3 regions of the Bordetella bronchialis genome follow, and region 1 is predicted to be linked to each of the others. Evidence: predicted binding sites of a transcription regulator. Region 1 holds the regulator's gene; each other region holds the start of a gene.
What was found. The regulator LexA, encoded in region 1, represses DNA repair genes until DNA is damaged. The targets are predictions, from matches to a motif close to ACTGTATNNNNATACAGT.
Positions count from the first base shown of each region.

Region 2: imuA (translesion DNA synthesis-associated protein ImuA) is a predicted target of LexA. The motif match lies at 846-863, and genes of this name have one in related genera.
Region 3: recA (recombinase RecA) is a predicted target of LexA. The motif match lies at 1,008-1,025, and genes of this name have one in related genera.

Region 1 covers NZ_CP016170.1:3,657,324-3,659,592, reverse strand. The annotation lists gene lon (endopeptidase La) at 1-544, shown strand, start outside; gene lexA (transcriptional repressor LexA) at 661-1,311, opposite strand; gene BAU06_RS16120 (amino acid aminotransferase) at 1,595-2,269, opposite strand, start outside.
Region 2 covers NZ_CP016170.1:2,250,300-2,252,568, reverse strand. The annotation lists gene BAU06_RS10150 (tetratricopeptide repeat protein) at 1-530, opposite strand, end outside; gene imuA (translesion DNA synthesis-associated protein ImuA) at 921-1,751, shown strand; gene BAU06_RS10140 (Y-family DNA polymerase) at 1,708-2,269, shown strand, end outside.
Region 3 covers NZ_CP016170.1:2,030,888-2,033,156, forward strand. The annotation lists gene BAU06_RS09045 (sensor histidine kinase) at 1-16, opposite strand, end outside; gene BAU06_RS09050 (response regulator) at 132-821, opposite strand; gene recA (recombinase RecA) at 1,167-2,225, shown strand; gene recX (recombination regulator RecX) at 2,260-2,269, shown strand, end outside.

The DNA of each region.
Region 1 (2,269 bases):
TACGGGTTCCCTGGGCGATGTGATGAAGGAATCGGTCGAGGCGGCCCGGACAGTAGTGCGTTCGCGCGCTCGTCGCCTGGGGTTTGCCGACAGTGTTTTCGAAAAGCGCGACATGCACGTGCACGTGCCGGAAGGCGCGACGCCCAAGGACGGCCCGTCCGCCGGTATCGCGATCACTACCGCCATGGTGTCGGCGCTGTCGGGCATCCCGGTGCGCGCGGATGTCGCGATGACGGGCGAAATCACCTTGCGTGGCGAAGTCCTGGCCATCGGCGGGCTGAAGGAAAAACTGCTGGCGGCACACCGGGGTGGCATCAAGACCGTGCTGATCCCCGAGGAAAACGTCAAGGATTTGGCCGAGATCCCCGACAACGTCAAAAACCAGCTCGAGGTCGTACCGGTGCGCTGGATAGACAAAGTGCTGGAGCGGGCCCTGGAGCGCATGCCGGACCCGATATCGGAAGACGAGGCCAAGGACAAGCCCTTGGTGACCCCGTCGCCGGCAGCGGCGTCGGAGGCCACGGATCCCGTGACCAAGCACTGATGGTTGCCGTGATGGATTGTTCGGCCCCGAGGCGACGACGGTAAGGACAACCGGCCTGGCAGGCAGACGAAAAATGGGCCTGGACGCGTAAGCGGCCAGGCCCTTTTCTTTTGCTTTTAGTGCAGGGCTTGTGTGCGGATAAGCCCGACCGCGATCCCTTCCAGCGCGAATTCCTGCCCGGGCTGGACGATGATGGGCTCGAACTCGGGATTCTCGGGCAGCAGTTCGATTCGACCGCCCTGGCGATGCAGCCGCTTGACCGTAACGTCTTCGTCGATGCGGGCGACAACGATCTGGCCTTCGCGCGCCTCGCTCGCCTTCTTGACGGCCAGGAGGTCGCCGTCGAGTATGCCGACGTCGCGCATGCTCATGCCGCGCACCTTCAGTAGATAGTCCGGCCGCTGCGCGAACAAGGCCGGATCCACGCCTACGTCGCGTTCGACATGTTCGGCCGCTAGGATGGGGCTGCCGGCGGCGACGCGTCCCACCAAGGGGAGCATGAGTTGCGCCAGCGATGGCAAGGGGAGCATGGCTTGGCTGGCTTCCGGCCGCGTTTCCTTGAGGCGGATGCCGCGGGAGGCGCCGGCGGTCAGCTCGATCGCGCCTTTGCGCGCGAGCGCTTTCAGGTGGTCTTCCGCGGCGTTGGGCGAACGGAAACCCAGCGCCTGGGCGATTTCGGCGCGGGTAGGGGGGAAGCCCGTGCTTGCCACCGCTTGGCGTATGAGATCCAGGATTTGCTGTTGGCGGTCGGTAAGTTTGCTGGCCATTGCGCGTTCCGGTTGCCCTGTATGGATATACAGCTACGCATTTTGGGGGACGCAGCTTCAAAACGCAAGGGGGGACCGCCATCTGCAGGCAAATAAGCCAAGCCGGGAAATGAACGAACCACCCGGTGAACGCGCAACCAAGCGGTGAAGGAACAGTCAGGTAGTGAAGGACAGTCAGGTAGTGAAGGAACAGCCGGGCGGTGAGAAGGACCAGGCCGGAAACCAAGCGGGGCCCTTGCGGGCCCCGGCTTCATATCGGTATCGTCGGTATCGCGGTTGGCGCTCAGCCTTTCAGTACGGCGGCGATGCTCTTGGCGACAACGTCGATGTTCTGGCTATTCAGTGCCGCAACGCAGATGCGTCCGCTGGACACGGCGTAGATACCATGTTCTTCACGCAGGCGATCCACCTGGGCCGACGTGAGGCCCGAGTAAGAGAACATGCCGCGCTGGTCGAGGACGAAGCTGAAATCCTGCTGCGCGCCGTTTTCCTTGATTTTTTCCACCAGTTGGCGGCGCACCAGGCGTATGCGGTCACGCATGCCGGCGAGCTCCTGTTCCCACAAGGCGAACAGATCCGGCGTGTTCAGCACCGTGGAGACGACGGTGCCGCCATGGGTCGGCGGGTTCGAGTAGTTGGTGCGGATCACACGCTTGAGCTGGCTGAGCACGCGCTGCGCCTCGTCCTTGCTGCCGGCGATGACCGTCAGCGCGCCGACGCGTTCGCCGTACAGCGAGAACGACTTGGAAAAAGACGAGCTGATGAAGACCGTCATGTCCATGTCGGCGAACAGCCGCACCACGGCGGCATCTTCATGCAGCCCGGCGCCGAAGCCCTGGTACGCGATGTCGAGGAAGGGAACGAGGTCGCGTTCCTTGACGACATTGGCAATGCGCTGCCACTGCTCGGGAGTCGGGTCCACGCCGGTGGGGTTGTGGCAGCAGGCATGAAGAACGAC
Region 2 (2,269 bases), 1.4 Mb from region 1:
CCGCCTTGCGGGCCTTGCGGACCTTGCGGACCTTGCGGACCATACGGCGGGGCGTTGCGCGTGGCGCCATATCCGTAACCGTAAGGTCCGGGGCCGCCGGAGGGAACGTTGGCGCGGCGCCGCGCGCGCATCATCAGCGACACGACGATCAACAGCGCGGCGATGCCCAGCACCATGCCCCACGGAATGCCGCCGAACGTACCCTGCGCGCGCGAGGCGGCGCCGCTGCCCGAGGCAATCAGCGTACGCAACTCATCCACCGCGCCGGGACGGGCGAAATTCTGGCTGGGATCCAGGCGCAAGGCGGTGTTGAGTTCCGCCTGGGCTTGCTGGAGCTTGCCTTGCTTGCCCAGGAGTTCGGCTTCCACGAAATGCGCCTTGGCGCTGTTCGGGTGGTCGCGCAGGATCTGGTCCATCATCGCCTGGGCTTCGCGATAGTTGCCGGCCTGCGCGGCCTGGTACACCTGGTCGGGCGTGGCTTCCGCCGCCATGGCGCTGCCGCCAAAAAGCAGGCAGCCGGCCAGGAGCATGGAGCCGGCGAATGATCTTGAGTATCTGGAGTACATAAGGGAACCCTCCCGTCACTGCGTGTGAGATGGCGGCGAAACGTGGAAGTTCAATATAGCCATCGCAGAAGCCGCAACGTCAGCTCAGGCGCTTCTCGTCAAGCTGGAGTCGATGGACGTCAATTGTTGCGGCAACTCCGGTAGTGCCGTCCTGACCGTTTCCCGGACAACCTCTTATCGGAATAACCATGTGCAATCCGGTTGCGCATGCCGCGCATGCCGCGCCATTGCCCTGCCGTCGGCAACGGTGGATCGACAACGAATGCGAGCCAATTTTTTACTGTATATTTGTACAGTGAAAACTTAACGCCCGGCCCTGCACACGCCGGGCGTTTCCGCCCCTGCTCTACCGTCATGCCGACGCTTGCCGCACCGTCACCCGAACAGATCCATCCCGCCTTGTGGCGGGGGACCCAGCTTGCGCAGGCGGCGCGCGCGGCGGTGCCCACGGGCCATGCCGCGCTGGGGCGGGAACTGCCGGGCGGCGGCTGGCCGACGGGGGTGTTGAATGAACTCTTGCTGCCGCATCCCGGCCTGGGAGAACTGCGGCTTCTGCAACCCGCGCTGCGGGCGCTGGACCGGGAAGGCAGCATCGTACTCGTGCAGCCGCCCTTCGTGCCGCATATCGCGGCCTGGCGCAGCGGCGGGCTGGACCCCGCGCGGCTGCTGTGGGTGAATCCCGGCCGGCCGGCTGACGCGCTGTGGGCCGCGGAACAAGTGTTGAAAAACGGCAGTTGCGCCGCGCTGCTGTGCTGGCTGCCGCAGGCGCGGCCGGAAGCCCTGCGACGGCTGCATCTGGCGGCGCAGGCCGGCGCCACGCTTTTCTTCTGCCTGCGACCGGCACGCGCGGCGGCGCAGGCCTCGCCGGCCCCCTTGCGGCTGGCGCTGGCGCCCGCCGGCGACGGGCTGCGGGTGGACATCGTCAAGCGCCGGGGGCCGGTATGCAGCCATTCCTTGTATATCGCGCTGGAAAGACCCCGCACCGCGGCACGGGAAATCCCTCCTTTGCCTGCAAGGACGGAAACGCATCAAGCCGCTCCCCAGGCGATTGCGCCGGCCGAGCCCCCGGAAACCTTCCAGCCCATCCCACAGGAAACCGCCCGCACCGATCGCCAGGAAACCCTGCCCTTCTTCGATGACCATGCAACTCTGGATCGCCATCTACCTGCCGAGGCTGGCGCTTGATGCCCTGCATCCGCCGTGGCCGCTGGAGACCACGGCATGCGCGGTGATCGAGCACGAATGCGTCATGGCCTTGACGCCGGCCGCGGCCAGCCATGGCATCAGCCTGGGCATGCGCCGCGCCGGTGCCGGCGTGCTGGCTCCGCACGCCATCATGCTGGATCGCGACCGCGCGGCCGAAAGCGCGGCATTGGAAGGCGCGGCGCTGGCCCTGCTGCAATACACGCCGGAGGTCGCGCTGGGCGAACAGGACAGCCTGCTGTTGAACGTAGGCGCCAGCCTGCGCGTGTTCGGCGGCCCGCGCGCGCTGGCGCGCCGCGTGGCCGGCACCCTGCGCACGCTGGGCCTGCAAGCCCGCCTGGGCATGGCGCCCACCGCCGGCGGCGCGTGGCTGCTGGCCCGCCGCGCCGATGCCGGGCCGCGCCATGCGCTGCTGCTGTCCAGGCTGAAGCGCCGCCTGGATGCGCTGCCCTGTGCCCTGCTGCCGCAGGCACAGCCTTATCTGGAATGGCTGCATGGCA
Region 3 (2,269 bases), 1.6 Mb from region 1:
ACAGGGGGGCCAGCATCCAGTCCAGGATCTCGCCCAGCAGGGATCGGCGCGGCAGCGCGAACGAGGGGCCGCGCGTGCCGTTGCGCAGGATGTCCAGGGCTTCCTGGTTGAGCGGCGCGACCCGCGGGTTTTCAGTGTGCGAGTTCGCCCGTGCCATGATCCCGTTCCAGGCAGTAGCCCAGGCCTCGCACGGTCATGATCCGGACGCCTGTCGGTTCCAGCTTCTTGCGCAGGCGGTGCACATAGACTTCGATGGCGTTGGTGCTGACTTCGTCGCCCCATTCGCACAGGTGGTCCACCAGCTGGTTCTTGCTGACCATGCGGCCGCTGCGCATGAGCAGGATTTCAAGCAGGCCGACTTCGCGGGCCGACAGGTCCAGGGGCTGGTCATCCACCGATGCCACGCGTCCGGCCTGGTCGAATACCAGCCGGCCGTGGCGGATCAGGCTCGCGCCCCCGCCCGCGCCGCGGCGCGTCAGCGCGCGCACGCGCGCTTCGAGTTCGGACAGCGCGAACGGCTTGGCCATATAGTCGTCCGCGCCCAGGTCCAGGCCCTTCACGCGCTGCTCTATGCTGTCGGCCGCGGTTAAAATGAGAACCGGCAATTGCGGGTTGCGGGCTCGCAGGCGCCGCAGGACTTCCAGTCCCGCCAACTGGGGCAGCCCCAGGTCCAGGATCAACAGGTCGAAGGCCTGCGCGGTCAGTGCCAGGTCGGCCGCCATGCCGTCGCGCACGGCGTCGACGGCATAGCCGTTGTGTCGCAGCGAACGGGACAGGCCGTCGGCAAGGATGCTGTCGTCTTCAGCGATAAGTATGCGCATGTGACCAGGCTCTCGTGGATCGTTATGGTTTACGGAGCTGAGCGGGTCTTCCGCACGTGCCGGATCCGGCCGTGGGATTTCTTGGTATGGGACCGGATTGTCTCCGGACTGTCTCGCTCTCCTGGGCCGATTCTGTCACGCCGCTTGCGGCTTGCCCACACGGGATAACACGGAAAAATTTGTCATACTGTTTTTTTGTACAGTATAATCCAGTGCCATAATCCCGCCGAGATTGCAGGGGGCGACCCGGGTTCCCAATGCGGTTCCCAAGCGGGTCGCCGATCCGATCCCGCCCCCGTATCGATCGCCATACCCATCGCTAGAAAACGCCAGACAGGACACTTCATGGACGACAAAACCAGCAAGGCAGCCGCCTCGGAAAAAGCCAAGGCGCTCGCCGCGGCCCTATCGCAGATCGAAAAGCAGTTCGGCAAGGGTTCGATCATGCGGTATGGCGATAACGAGGTCGAGCATGACATCCAGGTGGTCTCCACCGGCTCGCTGGGCCTGGATATCGCACTGGGCGTCGGCGGGCTGCCGCGTGGCCGCGTCGTTGAAATCTACGGTCCGGAATCCTCGGGCAAGACCACGCTCACGCTGCAGGTCATCGCCGAAATGCAGAAACTGGGCGGCACCTGCGCCTTCGTCGACGCCGAGCACGCGCTGGACGTGCAATATGCCGCCAAGCTGGGCGTGAACCTGACCGATCTGCTTATCTCCCAACCGGACACGGGCGAACAGGCGCTGGAAATCACGGACGCGCTGGTGCGTTCCGGTTCGGTGGACCTGATCGTCATCGACTCCGTGGCCGCACTGGTGCCCAAGGCCGAAATCGAAGGCGAAATGGGCGACTCGCTGCCCGGCCTGCAGGCCCGCCTGATGAGCCAGGCGCTGCGCAAGCTCACCGCCACGATCAAGCGCACCAATTGCATGGTCATCTTCATCAACCAGATCCGGATGAAGATCGGCGTCATGTTCGGCAATCCGGAAACCACCACCGGCGGCAATGCGCTCAAGTTCTATTCGTCGGTGCGCCTGGATATCCGCCGCATCGGCTCCATCAAGAAGGGCGAAGAAGTCATCGGCAACGAAACGCGCGTCAAGGTGGTCAAGAACAAGGTGTCGCCGCCTTTCAAACAGGCCGAATTCGACATCATGTACGGCAGCGGTATTTCGCGCGAAGGCGAAATCATCGATCTGGGCGTGCAGGCGGGCATCGTCGACAAATCCGGCGCCTGGTACAGCTACAAGGGCGACCGCATCGGGCAGGGCAAGGACAATGTGCGGGAGTACCTGAAGGAACACCGCGACATGGCCCTGGAAATCGAGAACCGCATACGCGAAAACCAGGGCATCGTGAGCCGCGCCAATACCTTCGCCGCAAGCGAGGCAGAAGAAGACTGACCAAAGTCCAGGATCGCCAGGAGGCTGACAGGCCATGATCTCCG